One region of the Paenibacillus sp. FSL R7-0297 genome, then DNA from elsewhere that is predicted to be linked to it. Evidence: predicted binding sites of a transcription regulator. Region 1 holds the regulator's gene; the other holds the start of a gene.
The links. The regulator CtsR, encoded in region 1, represses protease genes until heat stress. The targets are predictions, from matches to a motif close to ATGGTCAATAAAGGTCAAACA.
Positions count from the first base shown of each region.

Region 2: the regulator CtsR is predicted to act here: its motif matches at 4,512-4,532, upstream of clpP (ATP-dependent Clp endopeptidase proteolytic subunit ClpP).

Region 1 covers NZ_JBBPAQ010000001.1:1,791,400-1,806,644, reverse strand. Annotated here, with positions in the region: gene gltX (glutamate--tRNA ligase) at 1-615, opposite strand, end outside; gene ispF (2-C-methyl-D-erythritol 2,4-cyclodiphosphate synthase) at 671-1,159, opposite strand; gene ispD (2-C-methyl-D-erythritol 4-phosphate cytidylyltransferase) at 1,156-1,854, opposite strand; gene MKZ24_RS07805 (PIN/TRAM domain-containing protein) at 1,949-3,037, opposite strand; gene MKZ24_RS07800 (hypothetical protein) at 3,250-3,645, shown strand; gene pssA (CDP-diacylglycerol--serine O-phosphatidyltransferase) at 3,769-4,509, opposite strand; gene disA (DNA integrity scanning diadenylate cyclase DisA) at 4,575-5,651, opposite strand; gene radA (DNA repair protein RadA) at 5,665-7,032, opposite strand; gene clpC (ATP-dependent protease ATP-binding subunit ClpC) at 7,255-9,732, opposite strand; gene MKZ24_RS07775 (protein arginine kinase) at 9,769-10,833, opposite strand; gene MKZ24_RS07770 (UvrB/UvrC motif-containing protein) at 10,863-11,387, opposite strand; gene MKZ24_RS07765 (CtsR family transcriptional regulator) at 11,418-11,879, opposite strand; gene MKZ24_RS07760 (GNAT family N-acetyltransferase) at 12,244-13,416, opposite strand; rRNA gene rrf (5S ribosomal RNA) at 13,852-13,968, opposite strand; rRNA gene MKZ24_RS07750 (23S ribosomal RNA) at 14,096-15,245, opposite strand, start outside.
Region 2 covers NZ_JBBPAQ010000001.1:904,748-919,992, reverse strand. Annotated here, with positions in the region: gene MKZ24_RS03815 (HPr family phosphocarrier protein) at 1-124, shown strand, start outside; gene MKZ24_RS03810 (GNAT family N-acetyltransferase) at 197-733, shown strand; gene MKZ24_RS03805 (SIMPL domain-containing protein) at 829-1,587, shown strand; gene MKZ24_RS03800 (PdaC/SigV domain-containing protein) at 1,841-2,947, shown strand; gene MKZ24_RS03795 (GDSL-type esterase/lipase family protein) at 3,103-3,741, shown strand; gene clpP (ATP-dependent Clp endopeptidase proteolytic subunit ClpP) at 3,828-4,424, opposite strand; tRNA gene MKZ24_RS03785 (tRNA-Arg) at 4,618-4,692, opposite strand; gene MKZ24_RS03780 (sugar-binding transcriptional regulator) at 5,022-6,074, shown strand; gene gap (type I glyceraldehyde-3-phosphate dehydrogenase) at 6,191-7,201, shown strand; gene MKZ24_RS03770 (phosphoglycerate kinase) at 7,319-8,500, shown strand; gene tpiA (triose-phosphate isomerase) at 8,534-9,289, shown strand; gene gpmI (2,3-bisphosphoglycerate-independent phosphoglycerate mutase) at 9,292-10,836, shown strand; gene eno (phosphopyruvate hydratase) at 10,896-12,182, shown strand; gene MKZ24_RS03750 (YesK family protein) at 12,337-12,600, shown strand; gene secG (preprotein translocase subunit SecG) at 12,746-12,979, shown strand; gene rnr (ribonuclease R) at 13,213-15,245, shown strand, end outside.

The sequences.
Region 1 (15,245 bases):
ATGATCATCTACAGCTACAGCGAAGTTATAGGTTGGAATACCATCCTTCTTCACAATGACGAAGTCGCCCATTTCTTTGGTGTTGAACGAAATGCTGCCTTTAACGATATCATTGAAGGTATAAGTTCGGTCCTCAGGAACCAGGAAACGGATGCTGGCAATGCGTCCTTCCGCCTCATAGGCAAGGCGCTGCTCCTCCGTCAGATTACGGTGTCTGCCGGAATAACGCGGGGTTTCGCCACGTGCAGTCTGTTCTTCACGCTCTGCTTCCAGCTCCTCTTCTGTACAATAGCAGCGGTAAGCAAGGCCGCGGTCCAGCAGATCCTGCCAGTAGACACGGTACAGATCCAGACGTTCTGTCTGGCGGTAAGGGCCATATTCTCCGCCTACATCTACGCTCTCATCCCAATCCATTCCCAGCCATTTCAAATATTTCAACTGGCTTTCTTCGCCTTCCGCGATATTACGCTTAAGGTCTGTATCTTCGATCCGGATAATGAATTGGCCGCCCAGATTGCGGGCGAACAGGTAGTTAAATAACGCCGTTCTGGCATTTCCGATATGTAAATGTCCCGTAGGGCTCGGTGCGTAACGCACCCGGACTTGATCCGTCATGGGTTTCCCTCCGCTTCATATTGGTTATTATTAGGCTGTTGTTACTTCAGCCATCTCAAGATGATATCACATCTTGGAGCAGACAGACAATAGATTGTGCGGCAATTCCTTCTCCGCGTCCGGCGAAGCCGAGCTGCTCGGTAGTTGTCGCTTTTACATTGACCTTTGAGAGGTCCGCATCCAGTGCACGGGCAATAACCTCGGTCATTTGCGGAATATAAGGCGCCATTTTGGGTTTCTGGGCAATGATGGTCGAATCTATATTTCCCAGCCGGTATCCCCGGTCACGGGCAAGCGCCCATACATGCTCCAGCAGCTTCAGGCTGTCTGCATCCTTGAAGGCAGGATCGGTATCTGGGAAATGTCTGCCGATATCCCCCAGTCCAAGCGCCCCAAGTATAGCATCGCTTACTGCATGCAGGAGCACATCCGCGTCAGAGTGTCCCAGTAACCCCTTCTCATAGGGAATAGTCACTCCCCCAATAATACACGGCCTTCCTTCCACCAGCTGATGCACGTCAAATCCTTGTCCTACAGCGATCATCTCTGTTCCTCTCCCCTGCTTCTTTCTGTGAATTCAGCGAAATCCAGGTCTTCCGGTGTCGTAATCTTAATATTCCTGTAGCTTCCTTCTACTACAGAAACGGTAATTCCGCTGCGTTCCGCCAGACTGGAGTCATCTGTACCGAGGAAGCCGTCACGCTCTGCCTCGTCATAGGCTGACAACAGTTCGGACAAACGAAAAGTCTGCGGGGTCTGAATCGCCCACAGACTTCGCCGGTCCGGCGTAGACAGCACGTTGCCTTCACCATCCACCTGCTTGATCGTATCCTTAACCGGAACTGCAAGCACAGAGGCTCCGGCAGATCTGGCCCGTTCATAACAAGCTTCAATCTCACTGCCCTGTACGAAAGGCCGGACCCCATCATGTACCATTACCCAGGTGGTCGTAAGTTCTCCCAGTCCCCGGCGTACCGAGTGCTGGCGTTCAGCCCCTCCCGGAATAACAACAGACACTTTGTCCAGCTTGTAGGCCTGCACCCATTGCCGGCAGCGCTGCACATCCTCTTCACCGGTGACAAGCACGATTTCAGAGATGAGTTCATGCTTCTGGAATACCTCCAGGGTATGCACGATAATAGGTTTGCCATGAAGCAGCAGATATTGTTTGCTCTCTGCCGTTCCCATTCGTGTCCCTCTGCCTGCCGCCACTATAACGGCGCCTACACTGTTTGACATTCTTTCGGCTCCTGTCTTTCACGTATATCCCCATCATAACGTGTTTGGACGGCATTTCCAAGCCTATAAGACCGCTCCAGGGGCTGATTAACCCTTATTGCGCTTTTTCCAGCAGCTTCGGTTTGGCAAAAATCATCCGGCCTGCGGAAGTCTGCAGCACACTGGTAACCAGAACCTCCATCGTAGTGCCGATATAATCACGGCCGCCTTCCACGACAATCATGGTGCCGTCGTCAAGATAAGCCACGCCTTGTCCATGTTCTTTGCCGTCTTTGATCACCTGCACAATAATTTCCTCACCAGGCAGAACCACCGGCTTCACCGCGTTGGCCAGATCGTTAATATTCAGCACCGATACGCCCTGGAGCTCGCAAACCTTGTTGAGGTTGAAGTCATTGGTAACAACCTTGCCATGCAGCACCTTAGCCAGCTTGACCAGCTTGCTGTCCACTTCGGAAATCTCCTCGAAATCGCCTTCGTAGATCAGCACTTTGACATCCAGTTCTTTCTGAATCTTGTTTAGGATATCCAGCCCTCTGCGTCCGCGGTTGCGCTTCAGCAGATCTGACGAATCCGCAATATGCTGAAGCTCCTCAAGAACAAACTCGGGAATAACGATGGTTCCTTCAATGAAACCCGTTTTGCAGATATCAGCAATCCGGCCATCGATAATAACGCTCGTATCAAGAATCTTATGCTCCTCAGGTCCCCGGCCCTCCGGTTCAGCAGAACGCCCCCAGCGTCCGGTAGTCCATAGCGAAGCCAGCTCTTCCTTCTTCTCCAGCCCGATCCGCAGGCCCATATAACCCAGAGCCAGGGTTGCTGCCACCTGCAGCAGCTCTCCGGCCTTGCCGAGCCAGGCCATGACCGGATACAGCAGCAGTGACAGCAGCAGACCTCCTGTAAGCCCTGCAGCGCCTGCAGCGAGTTCGCTCATCGGTATACGCGAACAATACTGAACCGCCTCCTGCAGTTTTGTACCCGCCCAATCCGCGCATAACGTCCCCGCAAACAAAAAAATAATGGCACCCAGCACCGCAAACAAAATGCTTCCTTCCACGGGCAAGCTATCACCCAGTTTTCCCATGCCTTCCGGGAACCCTCTTTCTGCTGCATGATATAGCGAATAACCGGACCAGGCTCCACATAACCCGGCAAGCGTCAAAATAATCTTTTTCCACATAACCAGCACCTCCTTCTATTCATCCAAAAATCATCTATACCTCACCAGTATGTTCCAATTTTTAGGACGATAATCCGGGGAACCGTTATTTTTTCTGAATCCATTAATTTTCTGGTTTGCAAAGCCCAGCCGTAAACTTCTATTCCTTATTGAAAACAGGGGAGGCCCTGGCATATAATGAACTCAATTACGAACCCAGGGGTGAATGGAAAATGAGCGCACCAAGTTTACAGGCTTTCCAGGATCAAGTTTCCGAACTGCTGCTCCGTCACCGCAGTCTTCTGGATGTAATGTCCAAGAACGGACAGAGCAGTGCATCCGTCAACCGAGCTGTCGTCAAATCCATTACTGAATGCGGCTGCATTCAGCTTCACGCAACCAAGCAGGTCTTCGAACCGGCTTTGGGACTTGAACAAGCCAAAGAGCTTGCCGGAACCCACCTAGAAGGTGAACTGTGTGAGAACTGCCGGGAGGTCATTGCCTCAGAACTGGGCCGGGAGCTGTTCTATATGTCTGCACTTTGCAATTTGCTCGATATTAATATGGACGAGGTTGTGTCTAAGGAATCGCAAAAATGCGCTACACTCGGATTATTTAACTTGTCCTAGCAGGGCTGCCCGCGCTCTCCTTCATCCGTTACCAATGCAGAAAAGGCTGTGCCTTCCCCTGAGTCAGGAAGGGCACAGCCTTTTCTGTATAGATAAAAAAAAGTAATACGTACGTAGTTAGAATTATCCGTTCTTGGAGTGATACACCTTATCCTCCGCATGTCTCTTCCTGCGGCGGCGTTGACGGCGGGCTGTCAAGAGGCCCAGGCTCTGTCTGAACCCGTATAGGGCATATAACGCAAGCAAAGCAAAGATCAGCTTGGCAATCTGTTCAGGGAAAACAACAGCTACCGCTACGGCGATCACAATTACTACAGGGGCACCTATAACTGCCTTTTTGGGAAAGCCGATCTTCTTGAAGTTAGGGTACTTCACTGTGCTGACCATCAGGTAAGACAACAGCAGGGTAGCGACAATCATAAACGGTGCAGATACATCTTTATGAAAAAGTGCCAGCGTGGCCAGAACGCCACCTGCAGCAGGAATCGGCAATCCTACAAAATATCCCGGAATTCCCGGGCGGACATTAAACCGGGCCAGACGCAAAGCTCCAAACACCGGGAAAATCGCTGTAATGGTCCATCCTAGTGCAGAGTTTAAATCCTGCAGGCTTGTGAGATACATAATGAGCGCTGGTGCCACGCCGAAAGATACTACATCGGATAAGGAATCCAGTTCCTTGCCGAACTCGCTCTCACACTTCAGCGCGCGCGCAACACGGCCATCGAGCCCGTCGAGCAGCATAGCGATAATCACCATGATAGCGGCCATGCTCAGCTTACCGTCAAACGCCATCATGATACCAAACATTCCAAGCATCAGATTACCGATGGTAAAAAGACTCGGAATTGATTTTTGTATCATTTCTTCACCTCAATTTTCCTACTTTGAACTTCATGGGTTCCCAATATTACGTGATTGTATGTTATTTACATTTGCCTGTCAATAAGAACTTGTTTCTGGAGCCGCTTCAGTCCGTCCTGAATATTGCGTGCCCGCACCTCGCCAATGCCGTCCACTTCATCAAGTTCAGCAATGCTCGCTGTCATCAGATTAGGCAACATTTCAAAGCGTTCCACCAGATTGTGGATGATCACATTCGGCAGCCGCGGAATTTTGTTGAGCAGACGGTAACCGCGCGGAGTTACGGCTTCCTCGGATGCAATAGCCGTGGAGGAATAGCCCAGCAAGCGGGCAATATGGTTGTCATCCATCAGTTCATCGTCACTGCTTCTCTTCAGCCCGGCGATAATTTCGCGGATTTTGTCCTCCTGCTCCTCTCTTGCATAGTCTCTGTACAGAAGCCAGGCTTCTTCCTCTGTATTTCCGACCAGTTCTTCCATCTGCATGCTGATCAGCCGGCCTTCATTGCCGAGTTCGTTAATATAACGCTTAATTTCCATTTTGATCCGCAATACCATTTCTACCCGCTGGATCACGCCGACTACCTCAGCCACCGTCACAAGCCCCTCATATTCGGCAGCAGAAAGGTTAGTCAACCCCTGTGTCAGCACGGCTTTGTACTTCTCTAGGGTCTGAATCGCCTGATTGGCTTTGGCCAGAATCGCTCCGATCTCCTTCAGCGCATAGCGGATAGAGCCCTGATACAGGGTGATTATATTCCGCCGCTGGGAAATGGAAACAACCAGTTTGCCGGTCTGTTTAGCCACCCGTTCAGCGGTCCGGTGACGGATGCCGGTCTCGATGGATGAAATGGAGGAATCGGGGATCAGCTGGGTGTTGGCATACAGAATCCGCTTCAGATCCTCACTCAGGATGATCGCTCCGTCCATTTTGGCCAGCTCGTATAAATAATTGGGTGAAAAATCGCAGTTAATGGAGAATCCGCCATCGACAACTTCCATCACTTCCGGACTGTATCCGACAACAATAAGTGCCCCTGTCTTCGCGCGCAGCACATTCTCCAGCCCCTCCCGGAAAGGTGTTCCGGGTGCGGCCATTCTAAGCAGATCATTCATATTATCTAATGGATTGTATTCTTTCATGTCCCTGTGCCCCCTAATCTAACGCGACCGCTAGTGCATCTGCTACGGTGCTGACGCCTATAATCTGGATATCCTGCGGATGCTTCCAGCCTTTCATGCTTTTCTCAGGCATAATTACCCGCCGGAAGCCGAGCTTAGCGGCCTCCTTCACCCGCATCTCTGCGCGTGACACCCCTCTCACCTCGCCGGTAAGTCCTACCTCCCCAAAAAACACATCATACGGCTTGGTCGGAATATCCCGGAAGCTGGAAGCAATACTGACGGCGACTGCCAGATCCACCGCCGGCTCATCCAGCTTAACACCTCCGGCAACATTGAGGTAAGCATCCTGATTCTGCAGGAACATGCCCATCCGTTTCTCCAGGACAGCAATGATCAGCGCCATTCTCTGATGATCCATACCTGTGCACATTCTGCGGGGCGAAGGGAAATGGGTTGCTGCAACCAGCGCCTGTAATTCGACAAGCACCGGTCTTGTGCCTTCCATGCTGGCTACAACCGCGGAACCAGCCACTCCGAGCGGCCGTTCAGAAAGGAACAGCTCGGAAGGGTTCTCCACCTCGGTAAGGCCAACCTCACCCATCTCGAAAATACCGATTTCATTGGTTGAGCCAAAGCGGTTCTTCACCGCCCGTAGCAACCGGTACGTATGATGACGTTCTCCTTCGAAATAGAGCACACAGTCCACCATATGCTCCAGCATCCGTGGACCGGCAATTGCGCCTTCTTTCGTTACATGTCCTACAAGTACCGTTGCAATTCCACGGATCTTGGCAATCCGCATAAATCTTGTCGTACATTCCCGCACCTGTGTTACACTGCCTGGCGCACTGGTCACTTCAGGCATAAATACGGTCTGGATCGAGTCGATGACCAGAAACTGCGGCTTAATCTGCTCGATTGCTTCTTCAATGCTCTCCATGTTCGTCTCACAGAGAACGTACAGTTCCGCCGACAACGCCCCGAGGCGGTCAGCCCGAAGCTTAGTCTGGCGCACCGATTCTTCCCCGGAGATATACAGAACGCGGAGCCCCTGTATTGTAAGGGCGTGCGATGTCTGCAGCAGCAGTGTGGACTTCCCGATTCCGGGGTCACCACCGACCAGTACTAGCGAGCCGGGAACGATACCGCCGCCAAGCACACGGTTAAGCTCTCCGATGCCTGTAAGGATACGCGGCTCTTTGTCACTTTCTATATTTATGATCGATTGCGCCTTTTCTTTACTCTGAAAAATAGGTGCATTCATGCCTTGGGTTTTGACTACGCTTTCCGTTTCTTCCACCATGGAGTTCCATTCCTGGCAGCCCGGGCATTTCCCGAACCATTTCGGTGATTCGTAACCACATTCGGTGCAGAAAAATTTTGTTTTTGGTTTGGCCATGTGCGCTCCTTACGGTCCGAACTTGCTAAAATTGCGGATAATTTTCTCTTAATCAAAGTTTACCATTTCTGCACACTGAACGAAAGGTCACTTAAGATCTACTTTTCGTTTGCGTCCTCCTTAACCTGCCTGATTCGGGGCAGAATTAATCACTCCGGACATATAAAAGCTCCCGCCCCTCTATACGGAGGAGCGGGAGCTTTGTTTCATATTGCTGGAAAATTATTCAGTTTCGACTTCCTTCTCTTCCTTCTCCAGGGAGAGCTCGGCCGGCACTTCCACTTTGGTTACCACAAGCTCACCGTTCACCTCATCAATGTTGAGGGAATCACCTTTCTTGATGTTGCCCTTAAGCAGCTCTTCGGAAAGGCGGTCTTCGATGTGCTTCTGAATCGCCCGGCGGAGCGGGCGGGCACCGAAGGCCGGGTCATAGCCCTCTTTGGCCAGGAACGCCTTGGCGCCGTCGGTAAGCAGGAAGTCTACATCATACTCACGCAGACGCTTGCGCAGCTCCTCGGACATCAGGGTAACGATCTCGGCGATATGCTTCTCATCCAGAGAGTGGAAGACAATGATCTCGTCGATCCGGTTCAGGAACTCAGGGCGGAAGCTCTTCTTCAGCTCTTCCATTACCTTGCCCTTCATATTGCCGTAATCGGCACCGGCATCCTGCACCGCCGTGAAGCCCAGAGTCGAATTCTTACGGATCGCTTGTGCGCCTACGTTAGAGGTGAGGATAATTAAGGTATTGCGGAAATCGACTACACGGCCTTTGGAGTCGGTCAGACGGCCGTCTTCCAGTACCTGCAGCAGAATATTGAATACTTCAGGGTGAGCCTTCTCAATCTCATCCAGCAGGACAACGGAATACGGTTTGCGGCGTACCTTCTCAGTCAGCTGTCCGCCTTCTTCATATCCTACATAGCCTGGAGGAGCCCCGACCAGACGGGATGTAGAGTGCTTCTCCATGTACTCCGACATATCGATACGGATTACCGCATTCTCGTCACCGAACATTGCTTCGGCAAGTGCCCGTGCCAGCTCTGTTTTACCGACCCCGGTTGGACCGAGGAAGATGAAGGAGCCCATTGGACGTTTCGGATCCTTCAGACCCGCACGCGCCCGGCGGAGTGCCCGGCTGACAGCCTTAACGGCTTCATCCTGCCCGATTACACGTTCATGCAGCAAAGACTCCATGTTCAGCAAACGGTCTGTCTCTTCTTCTTTCAGCTTGCTGACCGGAATGCCGGTCCAGCTGGCAACCACCTGTGCGATATCCTCAGGTGTAACCTGGGAGTCCGTACGGCCCTGTTTCTCTTTCCATTGGTTCTTCGTTGTGTCCAGCTCTTCACGGATCTTCTGCTCGGTATCGCGCAGCGCTGCAGCCTTCTCGAATTCCTGGCTTTGTACAGCGGAATCCTTCTCCTTGCGGATATCATCCAGACGCATTTCGAGTTCCTTCAGATTCGGCGGGATCGTGTAAGAGTTAAGTCTTACCTTGGAGCCTGCTTCATCAATCAGGTCAATCGCTTTGTCCGGCAGGAACCGGTCAGGGATATAGCGGTCGGACAGCTTCACAGCTTCCACAATAGCTTCATCCGTAATCTTCACCCGGTGATGGGCTTCATAACGGTCCCGAAGACCGAATAAGATCTGTACAGCTTCTGCAGGAGAAGGCTGATCCACCGTAATCGGCTGGAAACGGCGTTCAAGTGCAGCGTCTTTCTCAATGTATTTGCGGTATTCGTCAAGCGTTGTGGCACCGATGCACTGCAATTCACCACGGGCCAGAGCGGGCTTCAGGATGTTGGAGGCATCAATTGCACCTTCCGCACCACCGGCTCCGATCAGGGTATGCAGCTCATCGATGAAGAGCACGATATTGCCTGCCTGGCGAATCTCATCCATGATTTTTTTGAGGCGGTCTTCGAACTCACCGCGGTATTTCGTACCGGCAACAACAGAACCCATATCCAGGGTCATTACGCGTTTGTCGCGCAGGGTTTCGGGAATTTCATTGTTGATGATCTTTTGGGCCAGGCCTTCAGCAATTGCTGTCTTACCAACCCCTGGCTCACCGATCAGTACCGGATTATTCTTGGTACGGCGGCTGAGCACCTGAATGACACGTTCAATTTCCTTGCTGCGGCCGATAACCGGGTCGAGGTTGCCGTCCTTGGCATAGGCAGTCAAGTCACGGGCCAGACCATCCAGCGTTGGTGTGCTGACATTTACCGGAGCACCGCTATGACTTGAAGTGGCTTCACTGCTGCCCAGAAGCTGCAGCACCTGCTGACGGGCCTTATTCAGACTGATCCCGAGATTGTTCAGCACACGGGCAGCTACGCCCTCTCCTTCACGGATGAGTCCGAGCAGGATATGCTCAGTGCCCACGTACGTATGTCCCAGCTTGCGGGCTTCGTCCATAGACAGCTCGATAACTTTTTTGGCACGAGGAGTATAAGCGATGTTGGTCGGTTGTTCCTGACCTCTGCCAATCAGCGTTTCCACTTCATCCTGAATCTTCTCCAGACCCAGACCGAGTCCGATCAGTGCCTTGGCGGCAATGCCGTCACCTTCACGAATCAATCCGAGCAAAATATGTTCTGTCCCAATGTTGTTGTGTCCCAAACGAACGGCTTCTTCCTGCGCCAGCGCCAGCACCTTTTGTGCTCGTTCCGTAAATCTTCCAAACATCATATCTCCTGCACCTCCACGGATAATATATATCTATAATTAATGTTGTGATCCCAGTGTCTCCCGGAGCAGCTTCGCCCGGTACATATCGCGTTCGGTAGACGAAAGCTCGTCGCCGAACAGCTTTTGCAGAAAGCCCGGCTGCGTCTTGACATTCAGCTCATTAAGCACTGAAATCGATGGCCCTTCCAGTATCCCCAAATCTACACCAAGCCTCAGATCGGAGAGCCGCTGTGCAGACTCTTTAAGCTCCATCACAGCCGCGTAGGCTAGAATCCCGTATGAACGTTTGATGCGGTCGGTAATCCGCAGGGCGGAATCCACAAGCAGGCGTTCCCGCGCGTTCCGCTCATGCTCTATAATCTGGGTGACTACGCTGTGGAGATTCTCAATAATCTCATTCTCGGTCTGACCAAGGGTAATCTGGTTGGAGATCTGAAAGATATTCCCTACTGCTTCGCTGCCTTCACCATAAATTCCTCTAACGGTAAGACCAACCTGATTAACTGCGGATAGAATCCGGTTAATCTGATGGGTCATGACCAGCGCCGGCAGATGAACCATTACTGAAGCCCTAAGCCCTGTCCCCACATTGGTGGGACAACTGGTCAGGTACCCTCTGCGGTCATCAAAGGCGTAATTCACAGCAGCCTCAAAGATATCGTCGATGGCTGTTGCCCTTACCCAAGCCTCTCTGACCTGCAGGCCCGGAAACAGGCATTGAATGCGGAGATGATCCTCCTCGTTGATCATAATGCTGACTGACTCGTCCTCATTAAGAATGACTGCTCCACCTTTGGAATCATCAGCCAGATTAGGACTGATCAGATGCTTCTCCACCAGTACTTTTTTATCCAGCTCATCGAGCTCATCCAGCCTCAGCAGCTGAAAGTTGCCGAAATCCGCAGAGGCTTCTCCCTGAAATACAGGAGCAAGCTGCTCCAGCACCTCTTCCGACTGCTGCGCAGACGCTAGTAGCGGGAAAGGAAGGTGCTCCAGATTACGGGCAATACGCATGCGGCTGCTGATAACAATCTCGGAATGACTCCCGCCGCAGCGCATCCAGTCACTGAGTGCTTGTTCGGTAAACCGGAGACTTGACATGTGGAATCCCCTCCTATATATCAAAGACTTTACTCTTGTGGCATTTCTTTTTCAAGTTTGCGGATTCTGTCCCTCAGCTCAGCTGCAGTTTCAAACTCCTCCTGCATAATGCTCTGCTGTAATTCCTGCTTCAGCTCGTCAATTTGGCGTTTACACATGATCTGTGCACCGGCGCGTTTGGGAAGCTTGCCCACATGGGCCGTACTTCCGTGTACCCGTCTGAAGAGCGGGTCTAGCGTGCTGTCAAAATATTTGTAGCAGGAGCTGCAGCCGAAACGTCCCAGCTTGCTGAACTGTGAATAGGTCATACCGCAGTTCTCACACTGCAGCCCCTGCACAGTCTGTGCGGCCTCTGACTTGCCCTTGCCTGCGCTCTCCAGATCAAGCAGTCCGGAAAGCAAGCTGTGTATGGAGAATCCTCCGGCAGTACCGGGGATAAGCTCCCCCTTTTCCCGCGCACAGCTTTCACAAATATGAAATTCTGTCTTCTCTCCGTTCACGATCTTCGTGAAGTGGAGTGTAGCCGGTTTGACCCCGCATTCCTGGCATAGCATAAGCGGTGTCCCTCCCTCACATTTTGACAATTATTTACCTAACAAAGAGATTAGCATGGCCTTCATTAGCTTGGCACGAATCTCATCCCGGTACGGCAGATTAACCGTCAGGCATTCCCGGGAAACAGCGGACCGCATAAGACACGCTTCACGCTTGGAGAGAAAACGGGCCTCCTCCAGCTGATAAATCAGTCCTTCGGCGGAATTCTGGTCAATATCATTCCCTATTGTGGAGTTCAGGTGTGCATACAGTGCCACATTCTGAGGCAGCTCGAAGCGCTGAATCCGGATATACCCTCCACCGCCGCGTTTGCTCTCCACTACATATCCCTTTTCCAAAGTAAAGCGTGTACTGATGACGTAATTGATCTGTGACGGCACACAGGAGAACTGGTCCGCCAGATCATTGCGCTGAATTTCCACCGTACCTTCGGGACTTTCATGCAAAATATTCTTCAGATATTGTTCAATAATATCGGAGATATTACGCATCACTCATCCTCCAGTGTGTAAGCCTTGGTTAAGCTTGTGCTGTGCCAACGTCCGCCGTCCATACATAGCTCTAAAGAATTTAACCCGGGGACTGAAGTGCGAATCGGCTGCAATAGCCTTCGTACGTAGCCCGACCACCAACTGTTACAATCCTAAGAACACTGCTGCCAGGCTCGCGTTGACTTTGACTTTCTTTGACTTTTTTCATATTATAACATATTCTCACTGAATTCCAAGTGGTTGCTCTTATTTTTTACTTTTTAACCGTATTGTATTCCGAATAGCTTCACGGATCCCATTGCAAGGAGTTATGTATATAAGGCTCCCCCTGCTTCTACGGTAAGCGGAAGAGCCTTCAGGTTTGTCAGAAAAAATCAAATAAAGCCGTTTGCGCCTGCGGGATCAGCCCCTCCAGCCAATCTACAGCTTCATGTGTACCGGATAACTGTCCATATCGGGCCATTTCAGCTGGACGTCTATATCCCATCAACAGCGCGGTAAGTGTACCAATATTGCATATAAGATCAGCGTTTGATCTATCCCCCTGGATCTGAGTAAATGATACCTCCCCATGTTCAGCTGCTGTCCAACGCCACAGGCCGTTATTCCAGGGGGCATGCTCATCTTCAATATAAAGCAGCCGTTCCTGAACGCCGCTTAGCACGTTTAAAGTCATGTTCTCCACAAAAGCCTTAGCATTAACAATACGTGCCATGAAATATGGATAATTCTCCTGCGTAATCCGCGGATCGGGAAGGAGATACGGCAGGATATCATCAGAAGGCACCAGCTTCAATGAAGCTCCGGTGATCATCGAGTCATGGTTAGCCAGAAAAGTCCACAGCCCTTGGCGGGCCTTCTCATTCAGATAGACAAATTCATCAATGACCAGTTCTTTGTTCACTATTTTATATAGCACATACCCTTCCGGTTCACCCTGCTGCGAATAAAATACACACTGATGTGTATCTTCATCGAGTACTTTTTCCTTCCACCATTCCTCCGTACGCTGCAGTGTCCCGTTGTACCGGGCTGCAAATGAGACATACAGCTGTTGCAATACTTTAATATCAGCCACCCCGCGCTTCACAGAGCCTCGTATTTCAGCCTTCCGCGGAAATTTATCCACAGGTATGTTGTATTTCTTATATTCACAATAGACTTCCCAGCCGAATTTCCGGTAAAAGGGGATTAAAAACGGGTGCAGAAAAGACAGCGTTTGACCCGCCTCGTTCATTGTTTGCAGCGCATGGGTCAGCAGCTTGGCCACATATCCCTGCCTGCGGTCCTCCGGCCACGTGGCTACACCGGCTATTCCGCCCATAGATACGGGCTTGCCCTGTATGTATGCCTGCAGGGGAAGAAGTACCAGCTTGGCACATAAACTCGGTCCTTCGAATACTCCCCATATTTGTTCGGGCTTGAACTTCTCTCTGGCGCGTTCCCTGTCTTCTCCGGACACCTTGTACTGAAAAGCATATTCAGACAAGCCTAAGCCTTCTTCAAAATCATCTGCATGCAATTGCCTTATTTCCATGCTGCTCACCCCGTTAATGAATTTATAGAGATAGAGTCCAATAGTTGCTCAGATTGAGTATATCAAGCAAATTGCCCAGAAGCTAATGAGGTACAAAAATAGCCCGTGAACAAAAGTTATCCACAGGCTTGGTACAGTAAAACAAAAAACCGGAAAGAGTTTCTTCCCCGCAAAAATTAGTTATCCACGATTCATATTTATCTATCCACAAAATTCACTTTTTATCCACAAAAACAGTGGATTACTTAGGTTTTTTCTTGACTCATTCGCCTGAATATGCGTTTCAGTCCACATTATCAGGGAAAAGACTTCTTCCTGAAATTGTATCCACATGTGCGTAAGTTTTCAGCAGTTGCTGAAATTTATCCACAGCTTTTCCACAACCCTGCACAAACCAAAAAAGCCATTGTCGATTGCTCAACAATGGCTTCATGTGCTTGGCGGCGTCCTACTCTCCCAGGACCCTTCGGTCCAAGTACCATCGGCGCTGGAGGGCTTAACGGTCGTGTTCGGGATGGGTACGCGTGGAACCCCTCCGCTATCGCCACCAAACATGCGTCTGTGAAACAGACGCTGCCGCTTGAAATTCGGTTCATCACGGATGTGTGAATGAATTTCATGGCGTACAGGCTTGATCGCCTGAAAACTGAATCCGAAACGAATCTGCGCTCTAAGAAATTTGGATAAGCCCTCGACCGATTAGTATTGGTCAGCTCCATGCATTGCTGCACTTCCACCTCCAACCTATCTACCTCGTCGTCTTCAAGGGGTCTTACTAGTTGGGAAATCTCATCTTGAGGGGGGCTTCACGCTTAGATGCTTTCAGCGCTTATCCCGTCCGTACGTAGCTACTCAGCCATGCTCCTGGCGGAACAACTGATGCACCAGCGGTACGTCCATCCCGGTCCTCTCGTACTAAGGACAGCTCCTCTCAAATTTCCTGCGCCCACGACAGATAGGGACCGAACTGTCTCACGACGTTCTGAACCCAGCTCGCGTACCGCTTTAATGGGCGAACAGCCCAACCCTTGGGACCTACTTCAGCCCCAGGATGCGATGAGCCGACATCGAGGTGCCAAACCTCCCCGTCGATGTGGACTCTTGGGGGAGATAAGCCTGTTATCCCCAGGGTAGCTTTTATCCGTTGAGCGATGGCCCTTCCATGCGGTACCACCGGATCACTAAGTCCGACTTTCGTCCCTGCTCGACTTGTAGGTCTCGCAGTCAAGCTCCCTTATGCCTTTGCACTCTGCGAATGATTTCCAACCATTCTGAGGGAACCTTTGAACGCCTCCGTTACTCTTTAGGAGGCGACCGCCCCAGTCAAACTGCCCGCCTGACACGGTCCCCGTACCCGCTTAGGGTACTAGGTTAGAACCTAGATACGATCAGGGTGGTATCCCAACGGCGCCTCCGCAGAAGCTTGCGCTCCTGCCTCAACGGCTCCCACCTATCCTGTACAGATCGTACCCAAATTCAATATCAAGCTGCAGTAAAGCTCCATGGGGTCTTTCCGTCTTGTCGCGGGTAACCTGCATCTTCACAGGTATTAAAATTTCACCGGATCTCTCGTTGAGACAGCGCCCAAGTCGTTACGCCATTCGTGCGGGTCAGAATTTACCTGACAAGGAATTTCGCTACCTTAGGACCGTTATAGTTACGGCCGCCGTTTACTGGGGCTTCGGTTCACAGCTTCGGGTTGCCCCTAACCACTCCCCTTAACCTTCCAGCACCGGGCAGGCGTCAGCCCGTATACTTCGCCTTGCGGCTTCGCACAGACCTGTGTTTTTGCTAAACAGTCGCTTGGGCCTTTTCACTGCGGCCCCCTC
Region 2 (15,245 bases), 890 kb from region 1:
CATTATGAGCCTTGCGATCAGTTCCGGTACGGAGATTTATATCAGCGCAGATGGCGCAGATGCGGAACAAGCTGTAACCGCTTTGACAAGTCTTGTAAGTAAGGAAGAACTCGAGAATCAATAAATGGTACACGTCTTACCGAAAGCCCTTAGGGGCTTTTTTTCATATTATTTATGTATAAGGGGAGATACACAGATGCAGATCCAAGGCAGTGAGGTAACATTAGTGGAGCCTACAGAAGCTCTCAGAGAGCCCTATCTGGCATTTTATGAAGAGTGGAAGGCCAGCGGAGAATCATTCGTTCCCTGGGTAGTCGAGATCGATCCTGCTGACTTTGCCGGGATGCTTCAGTCTCTGCGTGAGCATGCCGGCGGTGTGAATATCAAAGACGGATGGGTGAGCAGTTCAACCTTCTGGCTGGTGACAACGGATCAGCGGGTGGTGGCTGCCGTGAACATCAGACACCGGCTGACGGAAGCGTTACTCCGTACAGGCGGGCATATCGGCTATGGCGTGGTCCCTTCGGAGCGCAGACAGGGGTATGCCAGTGAACTTCTGAAGCAGGCCCTCGTGAAAGCTGCTGAACTGGGTATAGAGAAGGCACTCGTGGTCTGCGACGCCGTCAATACAGCATCGGAACGGACGATCCGCAAGAATGGCGGAGTAGAGGATAGCGAATATATTGAGGAGGACGGAAATGTCATCCGGCGTTTCTGGATAGAGACGGAATAAATTATTAAATAACGTACATAGGATATGCAACTTTTGCCATGCTGGTCCGTCTAGAGGGTACCAACAACTTAAAGAAACGAAAGGGGATGGCAAGCATGATGAAATTTGGCAAATCAATCGGAGCAGTGCTGCTGGCAGGAAGCTTGATTATAGGAGGAATGGGGCTGAGCGGGGTGCTAAAAGGTCCTGAAAAGGCTTACGCTGCCGATGAGGTGCAGAAGAATATTGTGAACGTAGTCGGTAAAGGCGAACTTGCGATCAAACCGGATATCGTCTATCTCTCCATCGGGGTAACTACCACGGCTGATACTGCACAAGAGGCGCAGAAGGGTACCGCGGCAAAGATTGCGAAGCTGACTGCATTATTCAAAACAACCTGGGGAATTGCGGACAAGGATATTCAGAGCACGCAGTTCTATGTACAGCCTAATTACATCTATAGCGAAAAGGAAGGCCAGCAGGTTAAAGGCTATAATGCCCAGCATACGCTGAAGATTTCCTACCGTGATCTGACTAAGGTCGGACAATTGCTGGATGCAGCATCGACGGCAGGCGCGAACAATATCGGCAATGCAAGCTTTGCGATCGAAGATCCATCAGCCTTTGAAGCACAGGTTATCGAAAAAGCAATGCAGAATGCAGATGTAAAAGCGGCAGCGATTGCTAAAGCGGCGAAACGCGGACTCGGGCAGGTGGTAACGGTCATTCAGAACGACGACGGGAATAACCCGGTTGTCTTCGTTGAACAGGCCGCCATGTCCAAAGCAGCGAATGATTCAGCTGCCGGAAGCTCCGTTGAACCCGGAGAAGTTAAAGTAACCACTCAGCTGAGCGTAACCTATGAATTGAAATAAAGTGACCGCGAAGAGGCGCTTGCTCTGCTGTTTATGGCAGGGCGGCGCCTTTTTTAGGAGAAATTTTCGTTGAAATCTCTCAAATTGTTTAAATAAATGTAATAAGGTTGATAGAAAGACTCTTCAATCCTTAAGAAACTGTAAAGCGCATTGTAACATCCGCCGACCTTCTTATCCCTATAATAGGAAGAGTGAAGCTGAGGGAACACATCACGTCATAATACATCGCACCAGCGGAAGGGGAAGAACAACAATGAAAATGAATGATACTTCGAAGAAATACGCCCGTAAATGGGGCGCAGGAATGATTGCAGCGGGAATGCTGCTCGGTGGAGCCGCAATACCGGCAGGTATAACTCAGGCAGCTCCAGCAGCTGCTCAGGTGAAGGCTGCATCCTCCCCGGTAGTACTGAAGGTAAACGGCAAGATTGCAGCGCAGAAGGGGCTTTTCCAGGACGGAAAGGTATGGATTCCGGTAACGTTTATGCGCGATGCGCTGGGGATGCCGCTATCTTATGATAAAGCAGAGAAGACGTATACCATCGGTACAGGTACTACACAAACTAAACTGACGGTTACTGAATACTATACTACGATTAAAGTGAACAATTATTTTATCGGCGAATATGAAGTGAAGAATATGGATAACCGCTTCTATGTTTCGTTTGACCTGCTCAGTGATTACTTAGGCTACAAGGGTGACTGGAGTGCCGCTACGGGACGGCTCAATGTGATGAAGAGAACGCAAAATGCGGTAACTATAAAGACTGAGAGCTATGTTAAGGACCATAAAGATGCACCAATCAAGCTGGATTATCCACAGGTCAGCGGTCTTGCAAGTAGCGAGGCTGAGAAGGCAATCAATGATACAATCAAACAGACGATTCAGAAATACGCGGCTTACGCCGAAGATCAAATCTCCCTTAAATCCGAGGACGACCGTCCGTATGAATTCGAAGGCGGTTATGTGGTCACTTATAATCAGGACGGCGTGCTCAGTCTGATCACGAATCAATACGGATATACCGGCGGTGCACATGGATCGACTATCCGCAATGCCTTTACCTTCTCACTTAAAGACGGTAAACGCCTGCTGCTGGGGGATTTGTTCAAGGCTAATCCTAACTACAAGAAACAGCTGAATGCCAAGGTATCTACTGAAATCAAAGCAAACGGAGGTTATCTGGGAGGATTCACAGGCCTGAATACAGAGAAATACTTCTATCTGAAAGAGGGCAAAGCCGTGCTCTTCTTCCAGCAATATGAGTATACTGCATACGCTACAGGCTTCCCGGAGGTAATCTTCAGCTTCAAAGAGCTGCTGCCGGACGGAAGCAGTCCGTTCGCTGCACTGAAATAATATAGTAGTTTCATATATCCTGCCCATGCGTTTCCTCCGGAGACATGAGGGCAGGATTTTTTTGCGGGCCTATTAAGGCCGCCCTGCCGTTACCACATCCCCCGGGCAGTCATAAGCTAAAGAAAGCAAGCAGCTTATAGCGGGGAGGGAAGGCTATGGTCTATCAGTATACGGCCATTGGAGATTCATTAACGACCGGGTTCGGGGCGCTGCCCGGGAACGGATTTGTCCCCGTCTACCGCCGGATGGCGGAAGGGCGGCTGCAGACTCCGGTTGCTTCAGCGAATCTTGGAGTGAACGGTCTGACAACAGCAGGGCTGGAGCAGCGTCTCAAGACAGATGGCGGCTTTCGTTCTGCGGTTAAGGATGCGGAGATCATCACCGTCTCTATTGGCGGCAATGATCTGATTAAGGCCGCCAAAGCCGCAGCGGGGAGGCCAGGTGAGCTGAATGGATATCTGCAAAAAGCGCTCCGGGAATGCAAACGGAATTTCAGTGATATTATGAATACTCTGGCACAGCTGAAGGCGGGTACGCGAAGTCCTTACATTATCCGGATTGTAGGTCTCTATAATCCGTATCCTCAGGTGGATGCGGCTACAGATTGGGTGCGGCAGTTCAACCGCTATGCTGCCGGCTACAGCAGTTATGTTGTGGGGTTTGCTTCCATTTATCATGAATTTGCCGGCAATGAGCGGGGGCTGCTGTTCCTGGATCATATCCATCCGAACGGCAGGGGCTACCGGGTGATTGCCGGCAAGCTGGATGCCCTGGGATATGGAACCTTGAGGTGAAACATCAGTATATATGCCAAATAAAGAGGCTGCCGCAGACCTGTAGGTCCGTGGCAGCCTCTTTATGTGTTGATGAAGTATAGAAATTAAACGCCAGTCGGCAAGGTCTTCTCAATGACTTTATCGACAATGCCATATTCAGCTGCATCGGCAGCACTCATGAAGTAGTCGCGGTCGGTATCCTTCTCGATCTTCTCGATCGGCTGGCCCGTACGTTCGGACAGGATACGGTTCAGCTTCTCGCGCAGCTTGATGATGCGGCGGGCGCGGATTTCGATATCCGAAGCCTGACCCTGGGCACCGCCGAGCGGCTGGTGAATCATAATTTCGCTGTTCGGCAAGGCGAAGCGTTTGCCCTTGGCGCCGGCGTTCAGCAGGAAGGCACCCATGGAAGCGGCCATCCCTACACAGATGGTGGATACATCCGGTTTAATGTACTGCATTGTATCAAATATAGCCATACCCGCTGTAATGGAACCGCCAGGGCTGTTTACATACAGGTGAATATCCTTATCCGGATCCTCGGCAGCCAGGAAGAGCATTTGTGCGATGATGGAATTGGCTACCACGTCATTAACCTCCGTTCCAAGGAAAATGATGCGGTCCTTCAGCAGGCGGGAATAGATGTCATAAGCGCGCTCACCGCGGTTGCTCTGTTCTACTACCATAGGAATATAACTCACGTGGAAAACCTCCTTGAAATTGGTGCTTCGAATGTGTTCATTTTTTACTGTTACCGTATTAACCACATGATAAACAAATTCAAACAAAAAGTCAAAGAAAGTCAAACTTAGATTCAAAAAAAAGAGCCATCAAGCGGCTCTTTGGTTAAATATAATATAAGCATTGCTAAATTATGTACAAAAGTGAAAATAATGGCGCGCCCGCCAAGAATCGAACTTGGATCTCAGGCTTCGGAGGCCTACGTCATATCCATTGGACCACGGGCGCAACAGAAATTATTATAATACACTTATTGCATAAAAGCAACGTGTAAAACCCGTTGTGCAAAAAAAAATTTTCCGGCTCCCAGGCAGATGATAGCTTCCCACTTGACAGTCAGGTGATGGAGGTTTTCAGTCATGTGCTTAAGGGCGTGGTTACCTCTCACAGACCGGCAGATGTATAAGATGAAACGGGTCTGAGAATTATAGTCTCGGAACACTTGCACTCGGCGTCAGTTTTGGGTAGAATATGGGTGGGACTTAAAAAGTTAACCCGGGACATTTTGAGACCACGAACAAGGGAAAAGAGAAAGACGAAGTTGCAGGAGTGAAAGCATGCGTAATTTATTGGAAATCCAAAAGCAGCTTCTGCCTGATCTCATGGAAACCCTTAAGAGACGGTATACGATTCTACATCAGATCATGCTGTCCGATATTATTGGGCGCCGAACGCTTGCCGCCTCGCTTGATATGACCGAGCGGGTGCTGCGCGCCGAGACGGATCTTCTGAAATCGCAAGGGCTCATTGAGATCGAGAGCGTCGGCATGCGCATTAGCGAAGCCGGTCGCAGACTGCTTGACCTGCTGGAGCCGATCGCCAAGAGCCTCTTCGGCCTGGATGATCTGGAAGAGAAAATTCGTACTACGTACGGTCTCAGTAAAGTAGTTGTTGTACCTGGCGACTGCGAGACCTCGCTGTTCACCAAACGTGAACTGGGGCGTGCAGGTTCGAAGGCACTGCTCAGTGTACTGCGCAGTGACGATACGATTGCCGTCACAGGCGGATCGACCCTGGCCGAAATGGCCGATCAGTTGACCCCGCCGCTATCCCTTTCCTATAAGAACGCCTGGGTAGTTCCGGCGCGCGGAGGACTGGGAGAGAGCATGGAGATCCAAGCCAACACCATTGCTTCGACCATGGCCAAACGGATTGGTGCCAATTACCGTCTGCTGCATGTGCCTGATCTGCTCAGCGGCGATGCCTATCAGTCGCTCGCACTGGACTCCAATATTGGAGAGATTGTGCAGATTATCCGCAGATCGCGTATTATTGTGCATGGAATTGGCGATGCCATTGAAATGACTCACCGCCGCAAGCTGGACCCCGGTACAATCTCAGAGATTCAGGACGAGGGTGCGGTAGCCGAATCGTTCGGATATTATTTCAATGAGAATGGCGAGGTGGTTCATACCATGCTGACCATGGGGCTGCGCCTGGAAGACATTATCCGTACAGAAGTCGTCATCGGTATTGCCGGCGGCAAACGCAAGGCTAAGGCCATTCATGCGATGCTGCGGTTCGGCCAAGAGGATATTCTCGTAACAGACGAGGCGGCTGCTATCGAAATCGGCAAAGAAATCGACAAACAATTGCAAGAGGTCCTATAGATTCCATTTTATGGGACGCGCGCAAAGGTATTATGCATTATACTTAACCTTGTTGTCTTGACGAGCCTCACGGCTTGTCTTGAATAAATAAAACGAAATCTAGGAGGAACTATTCAATGAGTGTAAAAGTTGGTATTAACGGTTTTGGACGTATTGGACGCCTTGCATTCCGCCGTATTCAAAATGTAGAAGGTATCGAAGTGGTAGCAATCAATGACTTGACTGACGCTAAGATGCTTGCTCATTTGCTTAAATATGATACAACTCAAGGTAAATTCCAAGGCGATGTTGAAGTTCACGACGGCTTCTTCAAAGTTAACGGTAAAGATGTTAAGGTTCTGGCGAACCGCAACCCTGAAGAACTTCCTTGGGGAGAGCTTGGCGTTGATATCGTTCTGGAATGCACAGGTTTCTTCACAACTAAAGAAGCAGCTGAAAAGCACCTTAAAGGCGGAGCTAAGAAAGTAGTTATTTCCGCTCCAGCTACAGGCGACATGAAGACTGTTGTTTACAACGTTAACGATGACATCCTTGACGGTAGCGAAACAGTAATCTCCGGCGCATCTTGCACAACGAACTGTCTGGCTCCTATGGCCAAAGTTCTGAACGACAAATTCGGTATCATCGAAGGCTTGATGACTACTATCCACGCTTACACAGGTGACCAGAATACACTTGATGCTCCACACGCTAAAGGCGACTTCAGACGTGCCCGCGCTGCTGCTGAGAACATCATCCCTAACACTACCGGTGCTGCAAAAGCAATCGGCCTGGTAATTCCAGAACTTAAAGGCAAACTTGACGGTGCAGCACAACGTGTGCCTGTAGCTACGGGTTCCCTGACTGAGCTGGTTACTGTTCTGGATAAGAGCGTAACTGTTGAAGAAATCAACGCAGCCATGAAAGAAGCTTCCGATCCGGAAACTTACGGCTACACTGAAGATGAAATCGTATCTTCCGACATCAAGGGTATGACTTTCGGTTCCCTGTTCGATGCTACACAAACTAAAGTTCTGACTGTTGGCGACAAACAACTGGTTAAGACCGTTGCTTGGTATGACAATGAAATGTCCTACACTGCACAGCTCGTTCGTACTCTAGAAAAATTCGCTAAACTTGCTCAATAATACCGATTTTATATAGGCAGTACAATAGAGCGGAAACAATGAAAGTCTGTTTCCGCTCTTTCTAAATGAAATGGATTCGTGAATGAACCAATTTTGGGTGTGGAGGAAATGTTAATCATGAACAAAAAAAGTGTCCGTGATGTAGAAGTAAAAGGCAAACGCGTATTCGTGCGTGTGGATTTCAACGTGCCAGTGGAAGACGGTAAGATCACTGATGATACCCGTATCCGCGAAACCCTTCCAACAATTAAATACCTGATTGAGAACGGTGCAAAGGTCATTCTGGCCAGCCATATGGGCCGTCCTAAAGGTGAATTCGTCGATTCCATGCGGTTGACTTCCGCAGCTGTACGTCTGTCCGAATTGCTCGGCAAACCGGTAGCCAAAGCTGATGAAGCGATTGGCGAAGCGGTAAAAGCACAAATCGCTGAACTGAACGAAGGCGACGTGCTTGTGCTTGAGAATGTCCGTTTCTATAAAGGTGAAGAAAAGAACGATCCTGAACTGGCTAAGCAGTTCGCTGAACTGGCTGACCTGTTCGTCAATGACGCATTCGGTGCGGCTCACCGTGCCCATGCTTCGACAGAGGGTATCGCTCACTTCCTGCCTGCAGTATCCGGCCTTCTGATGGAGAAGGAATTGTCCGTTCTGGGCAAAGCCCTGTCCAATCCTGAACGTCCTTTCACTGCGATCATCGGCGGATCCAAAGTTAAAGACAAAATTGACGTGATCGACAACCTGCTGACTCTGGCTGACAACGTATTGATTGGCGGCGGCCTTTCTTACACCTTCACCAAAGCACAAGGTTACGAAATCGGAAATTCTTTGGTAGACAACGACAAGATCGATGCTGCGCTTGGATTTATCGAAAAAGCCAAAGCACTCGGCAAAAACTTTGTGCTTCCGGTTGACGTAGTTATCGCTGACAAGTTCGGCGCAGATGCCAACACCAAAATTGTAGATGTGACTGAAATTCCTGCTGGCTGGGAAGGTCTGGACATCGGTCCTAAAACCCGTGAAATTTATGCCGATATCATCAAAAACTCCAAGCTGGTTGTTTGGAACGGACCTATGGGCGTATTCGAAATTGATATCTTCGCTGAAGGTACAATTGCTGTAGCCCAGGCTTGCGCAACTACCGAAGGCTACACAGTTATCGGCGGTGGTGATTCCGCGGCAGCTGCTGAGAAATTCCACCTCGCAGACCAAATGGATCATATCTCCACTGGCGGGGGCGCATCACTCGAGTTCATGGAAGGTAAGGCACTTCCAGGCGTAGAAGCACTGAACGACAAGTAAGACGTAGAAGGTAGAAGGAGGCATTCCATTACTATGAGTAGAACACCTATCATTGCCGGCAACTGGAAAATGTTCAAAACCGTTCCGGAAGCCGAAGGCTTCATCGCTGAAATCAAAGGCCAGGCGGAAGTTGAAGGCGTAGAGACTGTAATCTGCGCACCATTCACTAACCTGCCTGCACTTGTTGCAGCGGTACAAGGCACCAGCATCAAAATTGGTGCTCAGAACCTTCACTTCGAAGATAACGGTGCTTACACAGGCGAGATCAGCGGTGTAATGCTGAAAGATCTCGGCGTGGAATACGTTATTATCGGCCACTCCGAACGCCGTGCATACTTCGGCGAGACGGACGAAATCGTCAACAAAAAAATGCATGCGGCATTCCGCCATGGTATTACTCCAATTGTCTGTGTAGGCGAAAAGCTCGAAGAGCGCGAAGCGGACCAGACTAAAGATGTATGCAAAGTGCAGACTGAAGCGGCATTTGCCGGACTTAGCGCGGAACAGGCAGCAAGCGTAGTTATCGCTTATGAGCCTATCTGGGCTATTGGTACAGGTAAATCCTCTACTTCCCAGGACGCTAATGAAGTTATTGCTTACATCCGTACCCTTGTAAAAGGCCTGTACGATGAAGCAACTGCTGAAGCTGTCCGTATCCAATACGGCGGTAGCGTAAAGCCTGAGAATGTAACGGAGTACATGAGTCAAAGCGACATCGACGGCGCTCTAGTCGGCGGTGCCAGCCTGCAGCCTGCTTCCTTCGTTTCACTCGTTGAGGGGGCGAAATAAGAATGTCAGCACCAAAACCTGTAGCTCTAATCATCATGGACGGTTTCGGTTTGCGTAATACGGATGAAGGCAACGCAGTTGCCCAAGCCAACAAACCGAACTACGACCGTTACCTGAAACAATATCCGAACACTACACTTACCGCTTGCGGTGAAGCTGTAGGTCTGCCGGAAGGACAAATGGGTAACTCTGAAGTAGGGCACCTTAACATCGGCGCAGGCCGGATCGTATACCAGGATCTGACCCGCATCGATAAGTCTATCCGTGATGGGGAATTCTTCGAGAACGAAACGCTGGTTGCTGCGGTGAGAAGCGCCAAAACAACCGGCAAAAAGCTTCACCTCTATGCACTTGTATCCGATGGCGGCGTGCACAGTCACATTAACCACCTGTTCGCGATGCTCGATCTGGCCAAAAAAGAAGATTTGCATGAAGTTTATATTCATGCCTTCATGGATGGCCGCGACGTACCACCCGACAGTGGACAGAAGTTCATTCAGGAACTGGTAGCCAAGATCGAAGAGGTTGGCGTAGGTACGATTGCTACGGTATCCGGACGTTATTATGCCATGGACCGTGACAAACGCTGGGAACGTGTAGAGAAGGCTTATCGTGCAATGGTGTATGGCGAAGGTCCTAAATATACCGATGCACTTCAGGCAATCACTGGATCTTACCAGAATTCTGTGTATGATGAATTTGTAGAGCCAAGTGTGATTGTAGATAGCCTGGGCAACCCGGTTGCGACAGTGGAAAGCGGCGATTCTGTCATTTTCCTTAACTTCCGTCCTGACCGTGCCATTCAGCTGTCGCAAGTATTCACGAACTCTGACTTCCGCGGTTTCGACCGTGGCCCTAAGTTCCCTGAAGGTCTGCACTTCGTATGTCTGACAACCTTCAGCGAGACGGTTCAAGGCTTCGTGGCTTACTCCCCGAAGAACCTGGACAACACGCTCGGTGAAGTGCTGGTTCAGCAGAACAAGAAGCAGCTGCGTATCGCGGAAACTGAGAAGTATCCGCATGTTACCTTCTTCTTCAGCGGCGGACGTGATGAGGAGCTTCCCGGCGAAACACGCATCCTGATTAACTCACCGAAAGTGGCAACCTATGATCTGCAGCCTGAGATGAGCGCATACGAAGTGGCGGCGGCCTGCGTAGCGGAGATCGAAGCAGACAGACAAGATGCCATTATCCTGAACTTTGCTAACCCTGATATGGTTGGACACTCCGGCATGCTGGAGCCTACTATTAAGGCAGTTGAAGTGACGGACGAATGCGTAGGTAAAGTTGTGGATGCAGTGGTTGCCAAAGGCGGCGTTGCAATCATCATTGCCGATCACGGCAATGCGGATATGGTATTCGATGAGAACGGCCGTCCGTTCACAGCCCATACTACCAACCCTGTTCCTTTCATTGTTACGACTGAAGATGTAGTACTGCGCGAATCCGGTATTCTCGCAGACGTAGCACCGACAATCTTAGATCTGATGGGACTTCCGCAGCCTGCGGAAATGACCGGACAATCCATGATTGCCAGCCGCAAATAGGTAATACCCTAAGTTACATTGTTACACTAAAACCAAAGTTAAAAGGAGATTAAACTTACATGACTATTATTTCTGATGTGTATGCTCGCGAAGTCCTTGACTCCCGCGGTAACCCGACAGTAGAGGTTGACGTTTATCTTGAATCCGGTGCTAAAGGCCGCGCTATCGTTCCTTCCGGCGCTTCCACTGGTGCTCATGAAGCTGTAGAGCTTCGTGACGGCGACAAATCCCGTTACATGGGCAAAGGCGTTCTGAAAGCTGTTGAGAACGTAAATGAAATTATTGCTCCAGAAGTAATCGGTATGGACGCTCTTGACCAAGTGGGCATCGACAAATTGATGATCACTTTGGACGGAACTCCTAACAAAGGCAAGCTGGGCGCTAACGCAATCCTGGCAGTATCCATGGCCGTAGCTCGTGCAGCTGCAGCAGCTCTGGATATTCCTTTGTACGTATACCTGGGAGGATTCAACGCTAAAACTCTTCCAGTACCAATGATGAACATCATCAACGGTGGTGAGCATGCCGATAACAACATCGACGTTCAAGAGTTCATGGTTCTTCCTGTAGGCGCTACAAGCTTCAAAGAAGCTCTTCGTACAGGTGCAGAAATCTTCCACAACCTGAAATCCGTACTGCAATCCAAAGGCCTGAACACAGCTGTAGGTGACGAAGGCGGTTTCGCTCCGAACCTTGGTTCGAATGAAGAAGCAATCACTACCATCATCGAAGCGATCGAAAAAGCCGGTTACAAACCAGGCGTTGACGTATTCCTCGGTATGGACGTTGCTTCCACTGAGTTCTACAAAGACGGTAAATACACACTTGCAGGCGAAGGTAAATCTTACACTTCCGCTGAGTATGTTGACCTTCTTGCTTCATGGGTTGAGAAGTATCCAATCATCACCATCGAAGACGGTATGTCCGAAGACGACTGGGATGGCTGGAAATTGCTTACTGAAAAATTGGGCGACAAAGTCCAATTGGTTGGTGACGACTTGTTCGTTACTAACACTGAGCGCCTTGCTACAGGTATTGAAAAAGGTATCGGTAACTCCATCCTGGTTAAGGTTAACCAGATTGGTACACTGACAGAAACTTTCGATGCTATCGAAATGGCTAAACGTGCTGGTTACACAGCAGTTATCTCCCACCGTTCCGGTGAATCCGAAGACAGCACAATCGCAGACATCGCTGTTGCGACTAACGCTGGCCAGATCAAAACGGGTGCTCCTTCCCGTACAGACCGCGTTGCTAAATACAACCAGTTGCTTCGCATCGAAGATGAACTGGGCGAATTGGCTCAATACAACGGCCTGAAATCCTTCTACAACCTCAAAAGATAATTTCTTTTGACCCTATATTTAAAGGGCCTGCCGAACTTCGGCAGGTCTTTTTTTTTGGATTCTAGATCCGAAAGTGCAATGCGATCAGCGAGGTTGCCTCGGATGCTTCTAGTGGGTTATTCTATAATTGTAGATAACTGGAAGGAGAGTGGGCATGAACGCTATTGTTGCAGGTATAGGTGTGGGGATATTTCTAATCATTCTCAGCTGGGTGCTGTCGCGGACCGGGCGCATGCGGAGCAGAACTGTTTTTTATCCGGGGATCACTGGTTTACTGGGCAGTATGATATTGCTGGTTCTAAGTTTCACTGTAATTGGAGGCTGGGAGGGGATCGGGTATGCCTTCTTCTCTGTGCCTATATTATTAATCTCTGGTCTGTTGCTGCTCGTTCTTGTCTCCTATAGAAAACAAACCTGAGAACATTAGTAGTAGCATATTGATAGAATGCGGTTTGTAAGGTTGTATTCAATCTATGGCTATGATAAAATAAGAATGCTGTTTATGAAACGGAAATTCCAATTTAGCATAGATAGTGATGCTTGGACGTAGGAGGTGGAAGTGAATGGATATCTTTTTGAAAGTGGTGCTTCTGATTTTTGCCGTAGGTCTGATTGCGGTCGTTCTTCTGCAAAAAGGGAAAAGCGCGGGTCTTTCCGGTGCCATCTCCGGCGGTGCTGAGCATCTCTTCGGTAAAACAAAAGCACGCGGTATGGAGCTTGTGTTGCAGCGTGTAACAGTTGGATTGGCTGCAGGATTCTTCATCATGTCAATCGTTGTGGCCATTGTTATTGATTAGTTTGCCTACAGTAAGCCTTCGCTCTGTTCTGAATGGAATAGGCGGGGGCTTTTTTGTATGCAGATTTGAGTGTTTGCACATCATAACAGGGATGCCCGGGATTGATTTCGTGTATACTAGGGTATGAAGTATATAAAGGTAAATTTTACTTGGATTTATTAGATGTGAGATAGGACAAGACATACATATATGCCAGCGGCATGTGAATGCTGCGGAGGGCCGAGGTGACGAAGATGATAACACAAGAAATTCTACTTGATTTCATGCGGGAGACCGCTTATAAACCGCTGACTTATGAAGAACTGGTGAGCCATTTCGCAATAGAGGACAGCGAGGCGTTCAAAGCCTTTGAGAGCCTGCTGATTGAGCTGGAGAAGGACGGCCGGATTATTCTTACCCGGAATAGCCGTTATGGCGTGCCGGAACGGATGGATTTGCTGCGCGGACGGCTGCAGGCCCATGCGAAGGGTTTTGCTTTTCTGATACCCGATGACCGTGATCATCCGGATGTGTACATCCATGCCAATGATCTGAAGGGCGCCATGAACGGTGATATCGTATTGATACGGATTACCTCGAAAAGCCCGTCCGGCGGGCGTATGGAAGGCGAAGTCGAGCGGATTCTGATCAGAGGCGTGTCGCAGACGGTTGGCGTATTCCAGAGCCTGGAGACGTATGGCTTCGTGCTGCCTGATGATAAGCGGATTAACCGGGATATCTTCATTCCGAAGCAGTCCTTCAAGGGAGCGGTTGACGGGGAAAAGGTCGTTGTCCGCATTGTGAACTATCCGGAAGGCCGTGCTGCGGCTGAAGGTGAAATTATCGAGATCCTCGGTCATAAGGATGATCCGGGCGTGGATATTCTGTCGGTTATCCGCAAGCATCAGCTGCCGGAGGCTTTCCCGGCTGAGGTGATGACGGAAGCGGAGCAGGCACCGGATTCCATTACCGACGAGGAGATTATCCAGCAGGGCCGCCGCGATCTGCGCGGACTGAACATTGTGACCATTGACGGCGCGGATGCCAAGGACCTGGATGATGCGGTGAACGTTGAACGTCTGGAGAACGGGCATTATAAGCTGGGCGTTCATATCGCCGATGTAGGTTATTATGTGCGCGAAGGCTCCGAGCTGGATAAAGAAGCTTATGACCGCGGCTGCAGCGTGTATCTGGTTGACCGGGTCATTCCCATGCTGCCGCACCGGCTGTCGAACGGGATCTGCAGCTTGAACCCGCAGGTAGACCGGCTGACGATGTCCTGTGAAATGGAATTCGATGAGCACATGAAGGTTGTGAAGCATGATGTGTTCACGAGTGTGATCCGTACCAAGGAGAGAATGACATACTCCGATGTACGCAAAATTGTTGAAGATGAAGATCCTGAGCTGCTGGAGCGCTACGCTCCGCTGATCGGTGATTTCCGCCTGATGAAGGAAATTGCGATGAAGCTGCGCGATGCCCGGATGCGTCGCGGAGCTGTTGACTTCGACTTTGAAGAAAGCAAAATCATCGTGGATGAAGCAGGTAAGGCTATCGATATTGTGAAGCGTGAGCGCTCCGTGGCGGAGCAGATTATTGAGGAATTCATGCTCGCGGCTAATGAGACTGTAGCGGAGCACTTCCACTGGCTGAAGGTGCCATTCCTGTACCGGATTCATGAAGATCCGGACCCGGAGAAGCTGCAGAATTTCATGGCCTTCGCCGCTAACTTCGGCTACCACGTCAAGGGTCGCGGCAATTCCGTCCATCCGCGTGCGCTGCAGGATCTGCTGGAGCAGATTCAAGGCACCAAAGAGCAGACGGTGATCAGCACGATGATGCTGCGCTCCATGAAGCAGGCGAAATATGATGCCGAGAGTACAGGCCACTTCGGACTGGCGGCAGAATTCTATTCCCACTTCACCTCACCGATCCGCCGTTATCCCGACCTTGTCATTCACCGCGTCATGCGTGAGGTGCTTGAGAATGGCGGAGCTCTGACTGAGAAACGTCATGAGTATCTGGCATCGCGGATGCCGGATATCGCCCAGCAATCCTCCGAACGCGAGCGTGTAGCGGTAGAGGCTGAACGTGACACTGAGCAGCTGAAGAAAGCGGAGTTCATGCAGGATAAGGTAGGCGAAGAATTCGATGCAATGATCAGCAGCGTGACCAGCTTCGGAATGTTCATCGAGCTGGATAACACCGTAGAAGGTCTGATCCGCCTCAGCGCGCTGAGCGATGATTATTACCACTTCGATGAAGCACACATGGCCCTTATCGGTGA